Regions from separate parts of the Streptomyces sp. NPDC016851 genome, predicted to be linked through region 3. Evidence: riboswitches for the same ligand, from Rfam matches in the RefSeq annotation. Region 3 holds a riboswitch; each other region holds the start of a gene.

Region 1 (7,208 bases), on a different contig from region 3:
TACCGCCACCCCCGCATCGGGTGTCCAGGCCCAGGGACGGGCCGTGCCGGGGGCGGCAGCATGTGTGTCGTCGGCAACCGGCCGACGGACCGATCCGCCACCGGACATCGGGGGACCCCCATGGACGAGACCTTCGCCAGGCGCCTGACGGGCCTCGCCGGCATCGCCGCCGCGGCCGCCCTCATCATCGAAGTACCGCTCTACTTCGTCTACTCCGGGCCGCCGCCGGACGCGAACGTCCTCACCAGGCTGCTGCTCGGGATCTTCTCGCTGGCGTTCCTGGTCGTGTTCGTGACGGCCTTCCGCGAACTGGTCAAGCGGGTGAACCCGGCCCATGAGTGGGTGGGTTCGCTGGCGTTCGCCGTCGGGCTGGTCTACGTGGCGGTCACCCTGGTCTCCAGCGGGCTCGAGGCCGGCGCGGTCATCGCAGCCGACCGTGCGATCGATCCGACCATCGCGGTCAGCGGCACCTACGTCCTCTACGGCTCGATCGGCAAGGTGCTGATGGCGCTGTTCCTGACCGTGGTGGGCTTCGGCATCTCCCGTACGAACCTGCTGCCGCGCTGGACCGGCCGCTCCGCCTACGTCCTGGCCGGGGTCAATCTGGCCTTCGTGCCGTCCCTGTTCTTCGGCAACGACCCGGCGGACTTCTACGCGGCGAACGGCTGGGGCACCACCGCGTCGCTGGGCGCGATCCTCAGCTACTGGCTGCTCGCGCTGGGCATCACGACGTACCGCAGCGCCACCAGGAGGGCCGCTCTCCCCGCTCAGCCCAAGTAGATCGGCACCTTCGAGGCCAGATCGCCCAGTGCGTCCCGCTCCGCCTCGGTCGGCGCCCGCCGACCGGTGCCCACCAGCAGCGCGTCCGCGTCGGAGAACGACGGGGGGAACCCGCTCCCGGCGATCTGCTCCAGCATCTCGCGGGACCGGGCGAGCCCCTCCGCGGGCGGCGGCGCGGCGTGGGGGAGGTGGGCGATCAGGTCGAGATGGTGCAGCGTCCACTCCATGACGTACGTGGAGAGGTAGTCGCCCACGGTGAGAACCTCGTCGCGGGTGCCGACCCTGAGACCGGGGTCGGCGAGCTCCGCCGCGCGGCCCGCGGCGGAGCCGACGTCGTCCAGGTGGAACTTCAGCAGATGCGGTTCCCCGTACGCGGCGGCCAGCCGGACGGTCAGCGCGTCGAGCGGGTCGTCTCCGGTCGGCGGCGTGCCGGAGATCTCCCAGTAGGTCAGCGCGTCACGGGTCGGTTCCCCGTCGGCGGGGGTGGCGAGGGTGATCAGGACGTCCTGCGCGTCGATGACCAGATGGCACACCAGGTCCCGCACCAGCCAGCCGGCACAGCCGGACGACCGGGCGAAGTCCTCGTCGGACAGGCCGGCGACCGCCGCGCGCAGCGCCGTCCAGGAGCTTGAGAAGAGATCCACACCGGCAACGTAGGCCGTGCCGTGCGGGCGGACAAGCGTATTGCGGGACGGCGGGACCGCCCGTGCGGCGGCGCCGTGGAGCACAGCGGTTGACGCCGACCCGGTCGGCGCGCCACGGTGAGTAATGTGGTAGGTGCGGTGCATCACCGAAGCCTGAGATCCGAAGGTGGTGGGCATGGCCGTCATGGGGAGGTCCGGATCGCCGGCCGAGACGGACGAGGCCGTGGAGCGCCTCGTCTCGCCGGTCAACTCGCACACCGAATGGGATCCCCTGGAGGAGATCATCGTCGGGCGTCTCGAGGGCGCGACGATCCCTTCGGACCACCCGGTGGTGAGCTGCAACGTGCCGCCCTGGGCCGGGCGGCTCCAGGGACTCGCCGCCGGCTTCCGGTATCCGCGCGTGCTCGTCGAGGAGGCGCAGCAGGAGATCGACGGGTTCATCGACCTGCTGGAGTCCCTCGGCGTCACGGTCAGGCGGCCGGACGTGGTCGACCACCGGCGCCGCTTCGCCACCCCCGACTGGTCCTCCCGGGGCTTCTGCAACACCTGCCCGCGGGACAGCATGCTCGTGATCGGCGACGAGATCATCGAAACGCCGATGGCCTGGCCGTGCCGGTACTTCGAGAGCCACTCCTACCGCCCGCTCCTCAAGGACTACTTCCGCCGCGGCGCGCGCTGGACGGCGGCACCCAGGCCGCAGCTCACGGACGAACTGTTCGATCCGGACTTCCAGGTCCCGAAGGACGGCGAGCCCATGCGGTACATCCTCACCGAGTTCGAGCCGGTCTTCGACGCGGCGGACTTCGTCCGGGCCGGGCGGGACCTGTTCGTCACGCGCAGCAACGTCACCAACCGGATGGGCATCGACTGGCTGCGCCGCCATCTCGGGCCGGGGTACCGCATCCACGAGATCGAGAGCCGCTGCCGCACGCCCATGCACATCGACACGACGTTCGTCCTGCTCGCGCCCGGAAAGGTGCTGGTCAACCCCGAGTACATCGACGTCGACCGGCTGCCCGACGTCCTGAGCTCCTGGGACGTCCTGGTCGCCCCCGAGCCCGACCCGATCGACGAGACGCTGCTCAAGGTCACGTCGATGTGCGGCAAGTGGCTCAGCATGAACGTGCTCATGATCGACGAGCGGCGGGTGATCGCGGAGCGGCACCACACCGGCATGCTGCGCGCCCTGGAGAAGTGGGGTTTCGAGCCGATCCCGTGCGACCTGCTGCATTACGCGCCGTTCGGCGGCTCTTTCCACTGCGCGACGCTCGACATCCGGCGCCGCGGCTCACTCGAGTCCTACTTCGACTGACCGAGGACTCCGGGCCCCGTCAGCCTCCGGGCGCCCCTCAACCGCCGGGCGCCCCTCAGACTCCAGGCGCGCCCAGTCGTCCGGCCGCGAGCGCGGCGAGTTCCGCGGGCGTTCGCGGCCCCGGCTCCGTGTCCGTCAGCCATCCCTGCGCGCGGAGGAGTTCGGCCGCGGCGGCTCCCCACGGCAGCCGCAGGCCCGCCTCCCGGAGGAGGTCGGGGCGGGCCAGTGCCACGGGAGCGGGCCCTGTGCGGACTCCGGACGGGGTGAGGAGCGCCGCGTCGTCGGCCCAGCGCAGCGCGAGGTCGACGTCGTGGGTGGCCATCACCACCGTGGTGCCGGTCCCACGGAGCCCGTCGAGTGTCGTGAGGAGCCGTTCCTGGCCGTCGGGGTCGAGCCCGGCCGTCGGCTCGTCGAGGACGAGGACACGGGGCCGCATGGCGACCGCGCCCGCGATGGCGGTGCGTTTGCGCTGCCCGTAGGAGAGCAGATGGGTGGGCCGGTCTGCCAAGGCGGTGATGTCCAGGGCGGCGAGCGCCTCCGCCACCCGCGCCCGCACCTCCGCGTCGTCCAGGCCCAGATTCAGCGGCCCGAACGACACGTCCTGCTCGACGGACGCCGCGAAGAGCTGGTCGTCCGGGTCCTGCACCACCAGTTGCACGGTCGTCCGCAGCCGGGTCAGGCCCTTGCGGTCGTACGTCACCGGCTGCCCGTCGACCGTCAGCCGGCCCTCGCGGGGTCGCAGTCCGCCGCTGAGGAGCCGCATCAGCGTGGTCTTGCCGCTGCCGTTGCGGCCGAGCAGCACGAGCGCGCGCCCCTCGCGGATCTCGAAGTCGAGGCCGCTGAGCACGGCCGGGCCGTCCTCGTAGGCGAAGGACGCGCCCCGCAGGGCGACGAGGGCGGGCTCGCTCATGTCAGCGGCCTTTCCAGTACGAAGGTGAGGACGGCCAGCGCCGCGAGGAGCACACAACTGGCCGTCGTGAAGCGGACGGAGACACGGGCCTCGGGCACCAGGACGCGCAGGGTGCCGTCGTAGCCGCGCCCGGCGAGCCCGGCCTGGAGGCGGACCGCCCGGTCGAAGGCCCGCACGAACGCGGTGGCGCCGAGACCGCCGAGGGACCGCCAGGCCGCGGCCCGCGTGGTGTGCCCGAGCCGGGCCGCCTGCGCGTCACGGACCCGGCGCACGGAGTCCAGCAGCAGGAAACTCATCCGGTACGTCACGAGCGCCACGTCGACGACCGGCGCGGGCACCCCGGCCCGGACCAGCCGCGGCAGCAGGTCGGACATGGGCGTGGTGAACGCGAACAGCAGCACCCCCAGGGAGGCCGCCGAGGTGCGCAGCAGCAACTCCCCGGCCCGGACCGGCCCGTCACCGGCGAGGGAGACGAAGCCGCCCGGCCCGCCGACCTGCACGAGCAGCGTCAGCGCGCCGGTCACGCAGAAGCCCAGCGGCACCCGGTAGGCCCGCCACAGCCGGAGCCAGGGCACGCCCGCCGGCCCCAGCAGCACCACCAGGGCGGTCAGCAGCACCAGAGCCGCGCCCGGCCAGGGCGGCAGCGAGATCGCCAGGAGGGTCAGACCCAGCCCGAGCACGGCCTTGTCCACGGGATGGCGGCGGCGCCAGCGACTGCTGTGCGCCGCCGCGTCGATCGGCAGCACGCGGCTCAGGCCCCTTCGGCCGTGGACTCCTCGGCGGTACCGTCCGCCGGGTTCCCGGAGTCCCGCTCCCGCTCCAGCGCCCGCCGCTCACCCTGCCGCCTGCCCCGGCGCAGTCCGAAGTAGTAGGCGAGGACACCGGAGCCGATGGCCGCCTGGAGGGAGAACAGCGCCGACTCGATCTCACCGGACGGCGGTTCGTACAGGGGCGAGAACCAGGGCTTGTAGTCCGGCTCGATCTCGGTGATCGCCGTTTCCGCCTCGCCGTCGGCGCCCGTGAACGGCTCCTTCTTGTGGTCGCCGAGGCCGAGCGCGAGCGGCAGCACGGCGAGCGCGGCCACGGCGAGCAGCAGCAGGAGGTTGATCTTGGTGTTCCTGCTCATCGGGCCACCTCCTGGGTCTCGTTCCGGGACTGCTTGTCGGCGAGGAGCACACCCAGCCTGGTCAGTTCGCCCTTGCTGGACTGCACCAGCAGCCGCATCACGAGCACCGTCAGCAGTCCCTCGCTCACCGCGAGCGGGATCTGGGTGACGGCGAAGATGGAACCGAACTTGCCGAGGGCGCCCAGGAACCCGCTGCCCGGGTCGGGGAACGCGAGCGCCAGCTGCACGCTCGTGACGCAGTAGGTGGACAGGTCGGCGACGAACGCGGCGGAGAACACGGCGACCATCAGCGGCACGTCGTAGCGGCGCAGCAGCCGGTACACCGCGTAACCCGCCCAGGGGCCGGCGATCGCCATGGAGAAGACGTTGGCGCCGAGCGTGGTCAGACCGCCGTGCGCGAGCAGCAGCGCCTGGAAGAGCAGGGTGATGGTGCCCAGCACCGCCATGGCGGGCGGCCGGAACAGGATGGCCCCCAGGCCCGTGCCGGTGGGATGGGAGCAACTGCCGGTGACGGACGGCAGTTTCAGGGCGGACAGGACGAACGTGAAGGCGCCGGAGGCGCCGAGGAGCAGGGTGCTCTCGGGGTGCTCGCGCACCTCACGGGTGAGCGACCGGACTCCGTGGACGACGAACGGCGCGGACGCGACGCCCCAGGCGACGGCGTGCGCCGGAGGAAGGAAACCCTCGGCAATGTGCATGGCTCAGCAGACCCTCTCCAGCACCTCGTGGATGGTTGACGCGCCTTGGCCGGTCTCCTGGCTCACGGGTCCCACCGCCCGTACTCCGCCTTCCCGGGTCCGTGAGGACCCAGTGGCTGCCCGCGAGGGCTGGAGCCGGACTTCCCGATCACAGTGGCGAGGGCCGCACCGGCATCACACCGGATTTCCCGTTCACCAAGGCGTGGTGACAGTAATGCCGAGATAAGGGCCATGACAAGCCAGCCGAGGGGGCGCGCGAGGGGGCGCGTGAAGGGGCGACCGCTCGCACACCGGCGCGGGAGGGCTCAGTCGTCACCCTCGTCGCCCTCGTCCTCCCCGTTCTCCTCGGACCGCGGAGGCTGTTCCTGCCGGGGCTTGTCCGCCTTCTCCGGCGGGCCGCTGCTCACTTCCGGAGTGGGGCTGGTGGGGCCGGGCGTCGGTTCGGCGAGGGTCGGGGTGTCGGGTGCCGTGGGGGAGGGGGTGACATCGGCCACTGTGCCGGCGGCCGGAGTCGTGGCGGCCGCCGGGGCGGAGGCCAGGGGGTCGGCGGAGTCGGCGGAGTCGCCGGGCGAGGGGGCGGCCGGGCTGCTCGCGGACGGGGACGCGTCGGGTTCCGTGCCCTCCGTCGCGGTGTCGTCGGGCGAGAACAACTGCATGCCGGCGAGCATCGCGGCGAGGAAGACGGCCGCCGCGGCCACCACCGCGGCCGTTCTCCGGTGGTTGCCGAGACCGTTGCGCGGCGCGGCGCGACGGGAACGCCCGCCCGGGGCGGTCCGGGACCCCGTGGGCAGCGCGTGCGCGGTCGGGGCGCCGGTGCCGGCCGCCGCGTACGGTCCCGGCCCGGAGGACGGCCCCCGGGACGCCGAGTACGGCCCGGTCGCGGCGGCCGGCCCCGGGGACGACGCGTACGGCCCGCTCCCGGAGGCCGGCCCCGGCGGCACCGCCTCCGGCAGCGGCTCGGGCAGCCCCCGCCAGGCGCCGCCGGCGAACCACTCGGCGGCCTGCTGGGCCGTGGGCCGGTCCTCGGGCTGCTTGGCGAGCAGGGCGAGGAGGTAGCTCTCGAAGGCCGGCGGCAGACCGGAGACACCGAGTTCCCGGGGCGGTACGGGGGTGTTGTCGAGATGCTGGTGCAGGAGCGCGACGGCGGTGTCGGCCTGGAAGGGCGGGCGGCCGCTGAGGAGCTGGTAGAGCACGCACCCCAGGGAGTACATGTCGGAGGCGGGACCCGCGGGCCGGCCCAGGGCCCGTTCGGGCGCGAGGTAGAGGCCGGTGCCGACGATCTGGCCGGTGGCGGTGAGCGCGGCGCCCGGGTCGTCGAGGAATCGCGCGATGCCGAAGTCGCCGATCTTGAGGGTGCCGCCCGCGTCCAGCAGGAGGTTGGCGGGTTTGACGTCCCGGTGCACGATGCCCTGCTGGTGCGCGGCGGCGAGTCCGGCGGCGGCCTGCGCGGCGAGTCGGGCCACCTGCTCGGCGGGGAGCGCGCCGGAGGCGGACAGCACCCGGGCGAGGCTGTCGCCCTCGACCAGCTCCATCACCAGGTACAGCCGGTTGTCGTACTCGCCGAAGTCCAGGACCCCGACCACGTTGGGGTGGTTGAGACGCCCGGCCGTCTGCGCCTCCAGACGGAACCGGGAGGCCGCCGTGGCATCGGTGTCCTGAGGCAGCAGCAGCTTGACGGCCACCGCTCTGGCGAGCGTCTCGTCGTACGCACGCCAGACCTCTCCCATTCCGCCGCGCC
Region 2 (7,208 bases), on a different contig from region 3:
ACCAGGCGGGTGCGGGCCACGGACACCCCGAGCGCCGCCGCCGCGTCCTGCCCGAAGGCGAAGGCGTCGAGGGTACGGGCGTACGACAGGCACACCACCAGCGCCACGGCCAGGACGCCCAGGCACAGCCACACGTCGGTCCAGCCCGCGCCGCCGAGCGAGCCGAGGAGCCAGAACAGCACGCCCCGGGTCGTCTCGGCGTCGGCGGCGGTCATCACGACGAAGGAGGTGAGCGCGGAGAAGAGCTGCATGGCGGCGACGCCCGCGAGGACGACCCGGTCGGTGGTGCCGCCGAGGGTGTGGCTGAGCAGCAGCACCAGCGCGAAGGACACCAGGGCGCCGAGGAACGCGCCCGCGGACACCGAGACGGCGCCGCCGCCCACGCCCAGGACGACGACCACGACCGCGCCGGTGGAGGCGCCGGAGGACACCCCGAGCACGAACGGGTCGGCGAGCGGGTTGCGCAGCAGCGACTGCATCACCGCCCCGCAGACGGCCAGTCCGGCCCCGCACACGGCCGCGAGCAGGGTGCGCGGCAGCCGCAGCTGCCAGACGATCCCGTCGCGGATCGGCGTCAGGTCCGAGCTGCCGAGTCCGAGATGGGCCGCGACGGCGGACCAGACGTCCGCGATCCGGATGTCGGCCGGGCCGACGGTGATCGCCAGGGCCAGGGAGACGGCCAGCAGCAGGACCCCAGCGGCACCGAACCCGAGCCCGCGGACGGTCACTTCACGAGCCCGAACTCGCGCAGTCCGGCGGCGACCTGTTCCACGCCCTCGACGGTGCGGATGGTCGGGTTCATGGCCTGCCCGCTGAGCAGCACGTACCGCTTGTGCCTGACCGCGTCCATGTTCCTGGTGACCGGGTTGGACTCCAGGAAGGCGATCTTCTTCGCGGCCGACTCGGCGGTCTGCGACTTGCGGGTGAGATCGCCGATGACGAGGACGTCGGGGTCGCGTTCGGCGACCGTCTCCCAGTTGATCTGCGGCCACTCCTCGTGCGTGTCGCCGAAGACGTTCTTCGCGCCGAGGGCCCGGGTGATGATGCCGGGCGCTCCGCAACAGCCCGCCATGTAGGGCGACTCGGAGTTGGCGAACCAGTACAGGAGGGTGACGTCGGAGGCCTGGATGCCCCGCGTGGCCTTCGCCGTGCGCCGCTGCAGGGAGGCCACGAGCTTGTCGCCCCGGTCCGGCACCCCGAACACGGTGGCCAGGTCGCGCACTTCGTCGTAGATGGTGTCGATGCCCAGCGCCTTGGCGCGTGCGCCGTCCCCGTCGCCGGAGTTGTCCTTGCCGGCGCAGTCCGACGGGGAGACGTACGTGGGGACGCCGAGCTTCTCGAACTGCTCGCGGGTGGCGACGCCGCCCTGGCCGAGGGTGGAGACGAAGGACGCCGTGACGAAGTCGGGGCCGGTGTCCAGGACCCGTTCGAAGGACGGGTTGTTGTCGGCGATGCGCGGCACCTTGGCGTTGGCTTTCGCCAGCCCCTTCATCACGGGGTCGGTCCAGGTGGCCGTGCCCGCGAGACGGTCGGCGAGGCCCAGGGAGAGCAGGATCTCGGTGGTGCCCTGGTTGAGGGAGACGGCGTGTTTCGGCGGGGCCTTCACGCGCACCTCGTGGCCGCAGTTGTCGAGCGTGACGGCGGCTTTCGCCGTGGTGGCCGGCGGGTCTCCGCAGCCGGCCAGGAGCAGGGAGCCGGCCGCGAGCAGGACGGCGGCACGGGCGGGTCGGGCGAGGGGCACGGGAAACCAGTCCTCAGTCGTCGAGGGCTCGATCGCGGAGCCCGGTCGTACGGTGCTCCCCCGCCGCGTACGGCCGCGGGGGCCGCCAGCAGGTCTTCGGACTCGGGTTCGTCCGGTGCGGAGCGCCTTCCCGGACGTCACACGCGACGTCCAGTGGCCGAGGCCCCGCCCGTCCCCCTCACCGCTGCGCGTCAGTTCCGGATTCGCACCGGATTCCCTGACCCACGTACATGGGTTCGACTGGCCTCGGCAAGCTATCACGGGGGGCGCGGGGGAATCACCGGGCACCGTACGTCGTTGTGCGGACAACAGTTCTTCCGCGACTCTTCAGGAGGCCACCGGTGTACGGCGACGAGGCAACGGTCCGCAGGATCCTCACCGAGCTCGGCGACACCTGGGCCGTGGTGGGCCTGTCGTCGAACCAGCGGCGCGCGGCCTACGGCGTGGCCGAGGTGCTCCAGCGCTACGGCAAGCGCGTCGTGCCCGTGCATCCGAAGGCGGAGACGGTGCACGGCGAGCAGGGGTACGCCAGTCTCGCCGACATCCCCTTCGACGTGGACGTCGTGGACGTGTTCGTGAACAGCGATCTCGCCGGATCGGTGGCGGACGAGGCGGTCGCCAAGGGCGCCAAGGGCGTCTGGTTCCAGCTCGGCGTCATCGACGAGGCGGCCTACGACCGGACCCGTGCCGCGGGCCTGGAGATGGTGATGGACCGCTGCCCGGCGATCGAGATCCCACGACTTCCTCATCACCGCGTACAGAATTCCTGAAGCGCTTTCCAGGAAATGCCCGCGCCCGGTCAAGGCTGCACAACGCGCCTTCTGCCGCCGGTTGACCGATTCCTAATCTGAGGCCTCTTGCTCGCAGAACTCACCGAGTTCTTTTACGAGAGGCCCCTTGATTCATGGTGAGCGTCGACCAGGCAGCAGCGGGGGTAAAAGGGGGTCCGGGCGGACTGCGCCGGGACGTCGGACTGATCGGGCTCATGTGGGCGTCGGTCGGTTCCATCATCGGCTCCGGGTGGCTGTACGGAGCCGAGAAGGCGGTCGTGGCGGCCGGCCCCGCGGCGATCCTGTCGTGGCTGATCGGCGCGGTCGCGATCGTGCTGCTGGCCCTGGTGCACGCGGAACTCGGCGGCATGTTCCCGGTCGCGGGCGGCACGGCGCGGTATCCGCACTACGCGTTCGGCGGACTGGCCGGCATGTCGTTCGGCTGGTTCTCCTGGCTCCAGGCGGCGACCGTGGCACCGATCGAGGTCGAGGCCATGATCGGCTACGCCGGGCACTGGCACTGGGCGCAGGGCTTCCAGCACGCCGAGGACGGGACGCTGACGACGAGCGGGTTCGTCGTCGCCGTGCTCCTCATGGCCGTGTTCGTCGTGATCAACTTCCTCGGTGTGCGGCTCCTGGCGCACACCAACAGCGCGGCCACCTGGTGGAAGGTGGCCGTGCCGCTGGCCGCGATCTTCATCATCGCGGCGGGCAACTTCCACCCGGGCAACTTCACCGAGCACGGCTTCGCCCCGTTCGGCGCCCACGGCGTGCTGAGCGCCGTCAGTTCCAGCGGCATCATCTTCGCCCTGCTGGGCTTCGAGCAGGCGATCCAGCTGGCGGGCGAGAGCCGCGACCCGGCCCGTGACCTGCCCCGCGCGACGCTCGGCTCGGTCGCCATCGGAGCCGGGATCTACGTCCTGCTCCAGGTCGTCTTCATCGCCGCCCTGCCGCTCGCCTCCTTCGCGCACGGCTGGACCAAGCTCGACTACCCCGGTATCAGCGGCCCTTGGGCGGGGCTGGCCACCCTGCTGGGGCTGGGCTGGCTGAGCGTGGTGCTGTACCTGGACGCGGTCGTCTCCCCCGGCGGCACCGGCCTGATCTACACCACCGCCACCTCCCGCGTCTCCTACGGTCTGGCCCGCAACGGCTACGCTCCGAAGATCTTCACGCGCACCGACGCGCGCGGCGTGCCGTGGTTCGGGCTGATCGTGTCCTTCGTGACCGGCGTGGTCTGCTTCCTGCCGTTCCCCAGCTGGCAGCAGCTGGTCGGCTTCATCACCTCGGCGAGCGTGCTGATGTACGCGGGCGCCCCGCTGGCGTACGGCGTCTTCGCCGACCGGCTGCCGCACCGCGCCCGGCCCTACCGGCTGCCCGGCGGGAACGTCGTCTCCCCGCTGTCCTTCGTGGTGGCCAACCTCATCATCTACTGGTCGACCTGGGACACCCTGTGGCGGCTGGGTGTGGCCATCGTCCTCGGCTACGTCCTGCTCGGCGGATACGCCTGGTACGCCACCCGCAAGGGCCTGCCCGACGCACCCCGGCTCGACTGGAGGGCCGCCCAGTGGCTGCCCGTCTACCTGCTGGGCATGGGCGTCATCTCCTGGCAGGGCGGCTTCGGCGGACAGGGACACATCGGACTGTGGTGGGACATCGCGGTCATCACGGTGTTCTCGCTGGCGATCTACTACTGGGCCAGGGCGTCGGCGTCCCGGCCGGAGGAGATCGAGCGGAGCATCGGGGAGGTGGCCGTCACTGGGGTGGCCGTCCACTGACCGCCTGCCCGGTCAGTCGCCGAGGGCCGTACGGACACCGTCGATCGACGACACGTCCGTGCGGCCCCGCGCCGACACGCAGGCCACGGCACGCCGCAGGGCCCGGTGGAGCAGCAGCGGAGCGTCCGGGCCCAGGGCATCGAGGAGCGGGGCGACGGCGTTCTCCAGCATCGCCGTCACCATGGCCCAGGCGTCGGCAGTCCGGTCGTACAGCAGGCGCAGTGCGGCCGCAGGAGACCTGGCCAGGAGGATGGCGAACAGCTCGCGCAGCGCCTCGTCACGCTCCACGCGTTCCCAGGGATCGTCGGAGAGGGCGAGCGTCCGCTCCAGCAGGTCCTCCGCGTCGACCAGGCCGGCCGTGGCCGGGGACCGGGCCAGTTGCAGCAACGTCACCACGTGCTGGGCGGGTTCGGCCCGCTCCGCCGCGGCCACGACGTCGGCGCACAGCGCGGCCACGGCCGGATGGTCCGCACCGTGGGTCTCGGCCGTGCGGGCCGCCAGCGCCGCCACGGCCGGAAGCCTCGGCGAGTCCAGCAGCGGCCGCACCCGTGCGGCTCCGGCCTCCGGGCCGAGGAGAGCCGTGTCCAGGTAGGCCGCGTACAGCTCGTCCTCCAGGACCGGCGGGGACTCGACGGCCGGGGGCGCGCCCAACGCGGTCGCGAGGCGCTCGTTGACGATGGCCGGGGCGAGCATCACACCGGTGAGCAGCGGCCCGTGGACGTCCAGGGGCATCCGGAGCAGGGAGCGGTGCACGTGGGCGAACGGCGGGTAGGGCTGCCGGCCGTTCAGCACGTCGAACGCGTAGCGGCGGGAGGCGTCGGCGCCGAAGGCGAATTGGAACATGGACAGCAGGTACGGAGTGCCGTCGGTGCCCAGGAAGGCCATGGCCGGGTCGGCCTCCCACGGCAGGAGCCGCACCCCGGCCTCGAATCTGCTGCGGTGGTCGGGGCGCACATAGGCCAGGGGCCCGTCCTGCTGCTGCGGCAGGTTCCACTCGTACCGGGGTATCGCGGCGTACGCCTGTCCGAACTCGGCCCACAGCCGGTCGGCCGCCGCCCGGTCCGCTCCGGCGGCGGCGATCCCGAAGAGCCCGGCGAGCCCGACGACCCGCTCGCCGGGATCGGTCAGGGCGTGCACGAGCGTACGGGCGCGGTTCAGGTCCCGTACGGCGACGGCCTCGGCGAAGCAGCGGATCGTACGGGCCCAGGAGTACGGGTGGCCGACCGACCAGGTGCTGGGCGTCATGGCGCGCAGGACGTCCGACGGGTCGCTGTAGAAGCGCTGTTCGACGAGCCGCTGCCAGTCGTTGGTGTGGTTCATCACCATGGGGATTTCGGCCATGGGGTCGCTGACGGCGTTTCCCCGGGCCGCGGCGCCCCCTTCCCCCGCAAGGTGGTAGAAGCCCCACAGCGGCGGGTCGGCCACGGGCGGAACCTCTTCGGCGGCGTGCAGCGCCTCGTCCAGGATCGCGCGGGCCATTTCGAGGTCGCCTGCGTCGACGCGCCGGTGGGCGACGAGCACGAGGGCCGAGTAGCGGTCCTTGGAGAGCGGCTGCCACTCGGCGGTGGCGATCGCGCGGGCGTAGGCCACGGCCCGATCCGGGGCGCGGTCGGCCAGGGCCTCGGCGAGCGTCTGCAGGTTCCCGTCGTGGCTCATCCGGGTGATCATGTCCCGCAACGACGGCTCGGGGGGAAACCGGGCGCAGGCGGCGTCGATCACCGCCGTCGCGGCCTCGCCGTCGAAGGTGGCGAGTACCTGCGCGGCCTTCTTCGCGTACCAGACGCCGTTGCCGAAGGTCAGGACCCGGTCGATCAGCCGGTGCGCGGCGGGGGTGTCGCCGAGGGCCGCCCAGGTGCGCGCGGCGTGGAAGAAGGCGTCGGTGACCAGGCCCGTCACCTCCACGGTGTCCAGACGGCGCAGCAGCTCTCGCGACAGTGCCGGGTACGGTCCTGCGGCGTGTTCGGCCGCCTCGGCCACCGCCTTGGCGAGCGCGCCGTCCTCCCCGGGCCAGGCTTCGGCCAGTTCGCGCCTCGCCTGCTCGGCGAGGCGGTCGGCGTGTTCGGGTCGCGTGGCCCGCAGGGTGCCGGCGAGGCGTACGAGGGACGTCAGCCGTTCAGCGGGAGTGGCGTGGCGCAGGGCGCGTCCGGTCCACGCCAGCAGCTCGTCCCGGTCACCGCCGTGGGCCCGGTCCGCGAGGTCGAGGTAGGCGCCGCAACGCCCGGCGGTCATCTGCGCCACGAGTTCGATGGCGTCGCCGTGGGCGGCCTCGTCGGCCGCGGCCCGCAGCACGTCGTCGGGCGGAGCCGGTTTCCAGGCCTCGTGCTGGGCCCGCTCCCAGAGGTGAAGGGCCAGCCGCAGGTCGTGGGGAGCGAGCCTGCGTGCCGCCTCCTCCACGAAGGGCCGCACCTTGCCATGAGGGCCGAGCGGCACCACGGACGCGGTCTCGCCCAGCAGTTCGCGCACGGCCGCCCGGCGCACCGGATGCGCGGTGTGGCGGTGCACCTCGAGCAGGGCGGCCACCTGCTGCCCGGACGGCGCCAGCGCGCCGAGCCGCGTCATGGCCTCGTCGACCCGGCCGAGCCGGGCCAGCAGTCCGTACACGGCGGGCGCCGCCATGGAGGTCGCCCGCCGCAACTGGCGCCGTACGGTGGCCAGGAAGAGCACCGTCGGGGTGTCCGACGGTGCGAGAGCGCCGTCGAGCACGTGGTCGGCGGCCGTCTCGACGACCCTGGTGAAGTGCCGGTCCGAGCCGAACGCGGCCCGGCCGGCCAGGCGCAGCCCCGGACACATCAGGTCCGGCACTTCGGCGGCGATCGCGGGCCGGCACTGTACGAGGTGGTGGGCGAGGTGGGCCAGGCCGTACCGGTCCACCGCCGGCCAGTCGACGTCCGCCCAGGACGGGGCCGCGGCGCGGTAGTGGCG
Region 3 (7,208 bases):
AGCCCCTCTGGTTCCGGAGCTGCGTGAACCGCCCCGGGCGGGCGGTGGTGTCCCCGTCCTGGGGCACGGCTGGAAGCTGGTGCGCGACCCGCTGGCGTTCATGTCCCGGCTGCGCGACCACGGTGACGTGGTCCGGCTGAAGCTCGGGCCGAAGACGGTGTACGCCGTCACCACCCCGGCGCTCACCGGCGCGCTCGCGCTGAGCAACGACTTCATCATCGCCGGCCCGCTGTGGGAGTCCCTGGAGGGACTGCTCGGCAAGGAGGGCGTGGCCACGGCGAACGGCCCGCGCCACCGCCGCCAGCGGCGCACCATCCAGCCCGCCTTCCGGCTCGACGCCATCCCCGCCTACGGGCCGATCATGGAGGAGGAGGCCCACGCGCTCACCGAGCGCTGGAAGCCGGGCGAGACCATCGACTGCACCTCCGAGTCCTTCCGGGTGGCCGTGCGCATCGCGGCCCGCTGCCTGCTGCGCGGCGACTACATGGACGAGCGGGCGGAGCGGCTGTGCGTCGCGCTGGCCACCGTCTTCCGCGGGATGTACCGGCGGATGGTGGTGCCGCTCGGACCGCTCTACAAGCTGCCGCTCCCGGCCAACCGCGAATTCAACCGGGCCCTGGCCGATTTGCATCTCCTGGTGGACGAGATCGTCGACGAGCGCCGCGCATCCGGTCAAAAGCCGGACGATTTGCTGACGGCATTGCTGGAGGCGACGGACGAGAATGGCGACCCCATCGGGGAACAGGAGATCCACGACCAGGTCGTCGCGATCCTCACCCCCGGCAGCGAAACCGTCGCCTCCACGATCATGTGGCTGCTGCATATGCTCGCGGAACACCCTGAACACGCGGACCGGGTGCGCGACGAAGTAGAAGCCGTCACCGGTGGGAGGCCGGTGGCATTCGCAGACGTCCGAGGACTCAGGCACACCAACAATGTCGTCGTCGAGTCCATGCGTTTGAGCCCGGCCGTGTGGATTCTGACGCGGCGGGCGGTGCGGGACACGGAACTCGGCGGATACCGGATTCCGGCCGGAGCGGACATCGTCTACAGCCCGTACGCGATCCAGCGCGATCCGAAGTCGTACGCGCGGCACCTGGAGTTCGACCCCGACCGCTGGCTTCCGGACCGGGTGAAGGACATCCCGAAGCACGCCATGAGCCCGTTCAGCACGGGCAACCGCAAGTGCCCGAGCGACCACTTCTCGATGGCCCAGCTGACGCTGATCACGGCGGCGCTGGCCACCAAGTACCGCTTCGAGCAGGTCGCCGGCTCGAACGACGGCACGCGCGTCGGCATCACGCTGCGGCCGCACGACCTGCGGGTGCGGCCGGTGGCAAGGTGAGAGCCGCCGGCCTCAGGCCGCCTCCGGGCCCCTGAACGTGCGCCGGTAGGCGTTCGGCGTCGTCCCGACCGCCCGGACGAAGTGGTGGCGCAGCGCGGCCGCGTTGCCGAACCCCGTTCGACCGGCGATCGCGTCCATCGTCTCGTCCGTCGCCTCCAGCAGCCGCTGGGCCAGCAGCACGCGCTGGCGCAGGATCCAGCGGTAGGGAGTCGTCCCGGTCTCCTGCTGGAAGCGACGGGCGAAGGTGCGCGGGGACATGTGGGCGCGGGCGGCCAGCTGCTCGACGGTGACCTCCTCGTCGAGGTGCCGCTCCATCCACGTCAGCAGCTCGCCGATCGTGTCGGCCTCGGAGTGCGGCAGCGGGCGCTCGATGTACTGGGCCTGGCCGCCGTCGCGGTGCGGCGGCACCACCATCCGCCGGGCGATCTTGTTGGCGACCTCGGAGCCCTGCTCCTTGCGCACCAGGTGCAGGCAGGCGTCGATGCCGGCGGCCGTGCCGGCGGAGGTGATCACCGGGTCCTCGTCGACGTAGAGCACGTCCGGCTCCACGACCGCCCGGGGGTACTTCCGGGCGAGGTCCTGCGCGTGCTTCCAGTGCACGGCACAGCGGCGGTCGTCCAGCAGCCCGGCAGCGGCGAGCACGAAGGCGCCGGAGCAGACGCTGAGCACCCGGGCGCCGCGGGCGACCCCACGCCGCAGGGCGTCCAGGAGCTCCGGCGGGAACTCACGGGACGCGTAGCTGTGCCCGGCCGGCACGGCGATCAGATCGGCCGTCTCCAGCCGCTCCAAGCCGTGCTCCACCTGGAGTGAGACGCCGGAGTTCATGCGCAGGGCCGGGCCCTCGGCCGAGGCCACGGCGAAGTCGTACACCGGCAGGCCGTCGTCGCTGCGGTCGGTGCCGAACACCTCGCACACCACACCGAGTTCGAAGGGGTTCACGCCGTCGAGGAGGACGACCGCCACGTTCTGGAGCATGTCTCCAGTGTGCCTCGTCAGTGGCAGTAATTCGAGGGTCTCCGGCAGTACTGCCACTCACGGTAAGGAGTCATCGGCGCGACAGTGGTGTCCATGGACACGAACCAGGTACAGACACTCATCGCAATGATCTTCGTACTCGGGATGCTGGTCCTCCTGGTCCTCCCGTCAGTGATCGGTATCGTCCGCGACCGGCGCGTCGACCGTCAGATCAGGGAGGCCCAGGAGGCCCGCGAAGGCGAGCTGCCTCAGAAGTCCTCGTCCAGGTCGACGGTGCCCTCCACCGCCACCTGGTACGCGGAGGGCCGCCGCTCGAAGAAGTTGGTCAGCTCCTGAACCCCCTGGAGCTCCATGAAGGAGAAGGGGTTCTCGGAGCCGTAGACCGGAGCGAAGCCCAGGCGGGTGAGCCGCTGGTCGGCGACGCACTCCAGGTACTGCCGCATCGACTCGGTGTTCATGCCCGGGAGGCCGTCCCCGCACAGGTCGCGCGCGAACTGCAGCTCGGCCTCGACGGCCTCGCGGAGCATGTCCGTCACCTCCTGCTGGAGCCGGTCGTCGAACAGCTCCGGCTCCTCCTTGCGGACGGTGTCGACCACGTCGAAGGCGAACGACATGTGCATCGTCTCGTCGCGGAACACCCAGTTGGTGCCGGTGGCCAGACCGTGCAGCAGGCCCCGGCTGCGGAACCAGTACACGTACGCGAAGGCACCGTAGAAGAACAGGCCCTCGATGCAGGCCGCGAAGCAGATCAGGTTCAGCAGGAAACGGCGGCGGTCGGCCTGCGTCTCCAGCCGGTCCAGCTGGTCCACCGAGTCCATCCACTTGAAGCAGAACCCGGCCTTCTCGCGGATGGAGGGGATGTTCTCCACGGCCGCGAAGGCCGCCGCCCGGTCGTCGTGGTCGGGGAGATAGGTGTCCAGGAGCGTCAGGTAGAACTGGACGTGCACGGCCTCCTCGAAGAGCTGGCGGCTCAGATACAGCCGCGCCTCGGGGGAGTTGATGTGCTTGTACAGCGTCAGCACCAGGTTGTTGGCGACGATCGAGTCGCCCGTGGCGAAGAACGCGACCAGCCGGCCGATCAGGTGCTGCTCCGCGGGGGAGAGCTTGGCGAGGTCGGCGACGTCCGAGTGGAGGTCGACCTCCTCCACGGTCCAGGTGTTCTTGATGGCGTCCCGGTAGCGCTCGTAGAAGTCCGGGTAGCGCATGGGGCGGAGGGTCAGCTCGAAGCCGGGGTCGAGAAGGTTCTGGGTGCTCATTACTGGCAGGCCTCGCAGGACTCGGGGTTTTCCAGGGAGCAGGCGACCGCGTCGGGGTCCGGGGTGGCCTGCCCGGGGACAGCGGCCTGGGCCGCGCGGGCGATGCGGGTCGCCGGGCGCGAACGCAGGTAGTACGTCGTCTTCAGCCCGGACTTCCAGGCGTAGGCGTACATCGAGGAGAGCTTGCCGATGGTCGGCGTCTCCATGAAGAGGTTCAGGGACTGTGACTGGTCCAGGAACGGGGTCCTGGCCGCCGCCATGTCGATCAGGCCGCGCTGCGGGATCTCCCACGCCGTGCGGTAGAGGGCGCGCACGTCCTCGGGGATCCAGGCGAAGTCCTGCACCGAGCCGTTGGCCTCGCGCAGGGCCTCCCGGCTGCGTGCGTCCCACACGCCGAGCCGCTTGAGCTCCTGCACCAGGTAGGAGTTGACCTGGAGGAACTCACCGGACAGCGTCTCGCGCTTGAACAGGTTGGACACCTGCGGCTCGATGCACTCGTACACGCCCGCGATCGAGGCGATCGTGGCCGTCGGCGCGATGGCGAGGAGCAGGGAGTTGCGCATGCCGGTCGCGGCGACGCGCTCGCGCAGGGCCGCCCAGCGCTCCGGCCAGGTCAGCTCCACGTCGTAGTGGTCGGGGTGGAGCACCCCCTTGGCCGTGCGGGTCTTCTCCCAGGCCGGCAACGGGCCGTTGCGCTCGGCGAGATCGGCGGAGACCTCGTAGGCGGCGAGCATGATGCGCTCGGCGATGCGGGTGGAGAGCGCCTTGGCCTCGGGCGAGTCGAAGGGCAGGCGCAGCTTGAAGAAGACGTCCTGGAGGCCCATGACTCCGAGGCCGACGGGGCGCCACCTGGCGTTGGAACGGCCCGCCTGCTCGGTCGGGTAGAAGTTGATGTCCACGACCCGGTCGAGGAACGTCACGGCGGTGCGGACGGTTTCGTCCAGCCGCTCCCAGTCGATGTCCCCGCCGGCCTGGTCGACGAGCGCGCCGAGGTTGACCGACCCCAGGTTGCAGACCGCCGTCTCGCCGTCGCTGGTGACCTCCAGGATCTCCGTGCAGAGGTTGGAGGAGTGGACGACGTGGCCCGGCTCGGCCGTCTGGTTGGCGGTGCGGTTGGCGGCGTCCTTGAAGGTCATCCAGCCGTTGCCGGTCTGCGCGAGAGTGCGCATCATGCGGCCGTACAGCTCGCGGGCCGGCAGGGTCTTCTTCGCCAGGCCCTTCGCCTCGGCCGCCCGGTACGCGGCGTCGAACTCCTCGCCCCACAGGTCGGCCAGCTCGGGCACGTCCGACGGGGAGAACAGCGACCACGGCGCGTCGGCGTTCACCCGCCGCATGAACTCGTCGGGCACCCAGTGCGCGAGGTTCAGGTTGTGGGTGCGGCGGGCGTCCTCGCCGGTGTTGTCGCGCAGCTCCAGGAACTCCTCGATGTCGGAGTGCCAGGTCTCCAGGTAGACCGCGGCTGCGCCCTTGCGGCGGCCGCCCTGGTTCACGGCGGCGACCGAGGCGTCGAGGGTCTTCAGGAACGGGACGATGCCGTTGGAGTGGCCGTTGGTGCCGCGGATCAGCGAACCGCGCGCACGGATGCGGGAGTACGCGATGCCGATGCCGCCGGCGTGCTTCGACAGCCGCGCCACCTGGTGGTAGCGGTCGTAGATCGAGTCCAGCTCGTCCTTGGGGGAGTCGAGGAGGTAGCAGGACGACATCTGGGGGTGCCGCGTGCCGGAGTTGAAGAGGGTGGGGGAGGAGGGGAGGTAGTCGAGGCGGCTCATCAGCCCGTAGAGCGCGGCTACTTCGTCGACGGAGCGGCGGGTGTTGTCCTCGGCGAGACCGGCGGCGACGCGCAGCATGAAGTGCTGGGGCGTCTCGATCACCTTGCGGGTGATCGGGTGGCGGAGCAGGTAGCGGCTGTGCAGCGTGCGCAGGCCGAAGTAGCCGAAGCGGTCGTCGGCGGCCGTGTCGATCAGGGCGTCGAGACGGGCGGCGTGGACGCGCACGAACTCGGCGGTCCGGTCGGCGATGAGGCCCTCCCGGTGCCCCACCGCGACGGACTCGGTGAAGCACGTGACGCCCTGCGAGGCGGCCTCGGCGCGGATGCCGATCGTCAGCAGGCGCGCGGCCAGCCGGGAGTAGGCGGGATCCTCGGAGATGAGGCCGGCGGCCGCCTCGGTCGCCAGCTCGCGCAACTCCGACTCGTCGGCCCGCGCGGACCGGCCGCGCAGCGCGGCGGCGGCGACCCGGCCGGGGTCGGCGTCGGGCAGGTCGGCGGTCAGCTCGGTCAGGGTCCGCAGCAGCGCGGCACCAGGACCGTCGTGCTCTTCTTCGGCGGCTGAGACCGGATCGGCTGGCGCGATGGTCACGTGGGGCTCTCCCTCGCTCGGCACGGGGGCCTCGCAGGGCAGGGGGCAGCACGCGAGCGCACGCGGCGTCGCGTCCACCGGCCCATTCCACGAGGCCCGGACGTCAGGCACACCGGCCGGACGGCCGGGCGCGCTGTCGGCAGGTCCTCGGACTGACTCCCATGCAGGCATAAAAAGGCATGGGTACACCGTTGCGGGACAGTTCCGGATTCGCACCGGATTCCCCTGCGGCGACAGCGAGCACGAGCATACATCTTGTGCCGGGTGGCAAAAGCACCCCTAGATGTAGTGTCGCGACGGTTTCACAGTGTCAACTCGTAGGTGAGGAGAGTGATGTCGGCGAGCTCCGGAATCGGGTTCCAGTCGCGCTCCGGGGTACGGACGAAGCCGAGGCGTTCGTAGATGCGGTGAGCGGAGTGCATGGTGCGCTGTGTGGACAGGACGACGCGGACACAGCCGTCCGTCGCACGGGCGCGGTCGACGCAGGCGCGGACGAGGGCTTGTCCGGCGCCGCGCCCGCGGGCCTCGTGGGCGACGGCGAGCATCCGTATCTCGGCTTCCGAGGGCCGGGCGATGTCGGCCATGGGACCGCCGGAGGGGACGAAGGTGACGCCACCGAGGAGGTGTTCGCCTTGGGTGGCCACCAGGACGTCCGCGGCGGTGGCCCGCTTGGCCACGTCCCTGAGTTCGCCGAGGTATTCGTCGCTCTCCCCGAAGTCGAGGAGGCCGTCCTTCAGGTAGGCCTGGGCGGTGATCTCGCCGAGGGCGGCGTGTTCGGCGGGCTTCACCCGCCGGATGAGGATGTCCATGGTCCGAGTGTGCGGGACGGGTACGACAACGGGCCGCCGGTTTCTCACCGACGGCCCGCTGTCACCTGCGAGTCAGTGCGAGGTGCCCGCCGTCGCCGGCGGAAGCTCCACCTGGACGCCGGGGTCGCCCGCGTCCGCCGTGTAGTCCTCCGGCTTGGTCTCGTCGATGCCGTCGGGGGCCTTCAGGGCCCTGAGGACGAAGGTCAGGACGACGGTGACGACGACGTTCAGGACGAACGCCGTGAGGCCGATGTAGCCGATCTCGCCGATGCCCGGGATCTCCTTCGACGAGCCGCCGAAGTGCTTCTGGGTCGGCGAGGCGACGCCGTACGCCGCGGCCGTGCCGTAGACCATGCCGACCGCCCAGCCCGCGAGCAGCGCCCAGCGGTGGAACCAGCGGGTGAACAGGCCACCCACCAGGGCCGGGAAGGTCTGCAGGATCCAGATGCCGCCCAGCAGCTGGAAG

Evidence for each region. A riboswitch is a leader RNA that binds a small molecule or an ion and turns the genes downstream of it on or off. The one in region 3 is predicted to bind cobalamin.
Region 1: another riboswitch for cobalamin. It lies ahead of ACZ3I3_RS15710 (energy-coupling factor ABC transporter permease); the one in region 3 lies ahead of ACZ3I3_RS13115 (ribonucleoside-diphosphate reductase subunit alpha).
Region 2: another riboswitch for cobalamin. It lies ahead of ACZ3I3_RS30315 (ABC transporter substrate-binding protein); the one in region 3 lies ahead of ACZ3I3_RS13115 (ribonucleoside-diphosphate reductase subunit alpha).

What each region holds. Positions count from the first base shown of each region.
Region 1 covers NZ_JBVHEP010000008.1:255,554-262,761, reverse strand. Annotated here, with positions in the region: gene ACZ3I3_RS15740 (hypothetical protein) at 121-780, shown strand; gene ACZ3I3_RS15735 (maleylpyruvate isomerase N-terminal domain-containing protein) at 768-1,424, opposite strand; gene ACZ3I3_RS15730 (amidinotransferase) at 1,600-2,736, shown strand; gene ACZ3I3_RS15725 (energy-coupling factor ABC transporter ATP-binding protein) at 2,792-3,646, opposite strand; gene cbiQ (cobalt ECF transporter T component CbiQ) at 3,643-4,392, opposite strand; gene ACZ3I3_RS15715 (energy-coupling factor ABC transporter substrate-binding protein) at 4,398-4,772, opposite strand; gene ACZ3I3_RS15710 (energy-coupling factor ABC transporter permease) at 4,769-5,470, opposite strand; cobalamin riboswitch at 5,501-5,685, opposite strand; gene ACZ3I3_RS15705 (serine/threonine-protein kinase) at 5,776-7,208, opposite strand, start outside.
Region 2 covers NZ_JBVHEP010000022.1:89,594-96,801, reverse strand. Annotated here, with positions in the region: gene ACZ3I3_RS30320 (FecCD family ABC transporter permease) at 1-728, opposite strand, end outside; gene ACZ3I3_RS30315 (ABC transporter substrate-binding protein) at 725-1,741, opposite strand; cobalamin riboswitch at 1,812-2,001, opposite strand; gene ACZ3I3_RS30310 (CoA-binding protein) at 2,083-2,511, shown strand; gene ACZ3I3_RS30305 (APC family permease) at 2,646-4,286, shown strand; gene ACZ3I3_RS30300 (hypothetical protein) at 4,299-7,208, opposite strand, start outside.
Region 3 covers NZ_JBVHEP010000006.1:327,491-334,698, forward strand. Annotated here, with positions in the region: gene ACZ3I3_RS13100 (bifunctional albaflavenone monooxygenase/terpene synthase) at 1-1,345, shown strand, start outside; gene ACZ3I3_RS13105 (GlxA family transcriptional regulator) at 1,358-2,320, opposite strand; gene ACZ3I3_RS13110 (ribonucleotide-diphosphate reductase subunit beta) at 2,569-3,576, opposite strand; gene ACZ3I3_RS13115 (ribonucleoside-diphosphate reductase subunit alpha) at 3,576-5,933, opposite strand; cobalamin riboswitch at 6,055-6,183, opposite strand; gene ACZ3I3_RS13120 (GNAT family N-acetyltransferase) at 6,236-6,742, opposite strand; gene mctP (monocarboxylate uptake permease MctP) at 6,815-7,208, opposite strand, start outside.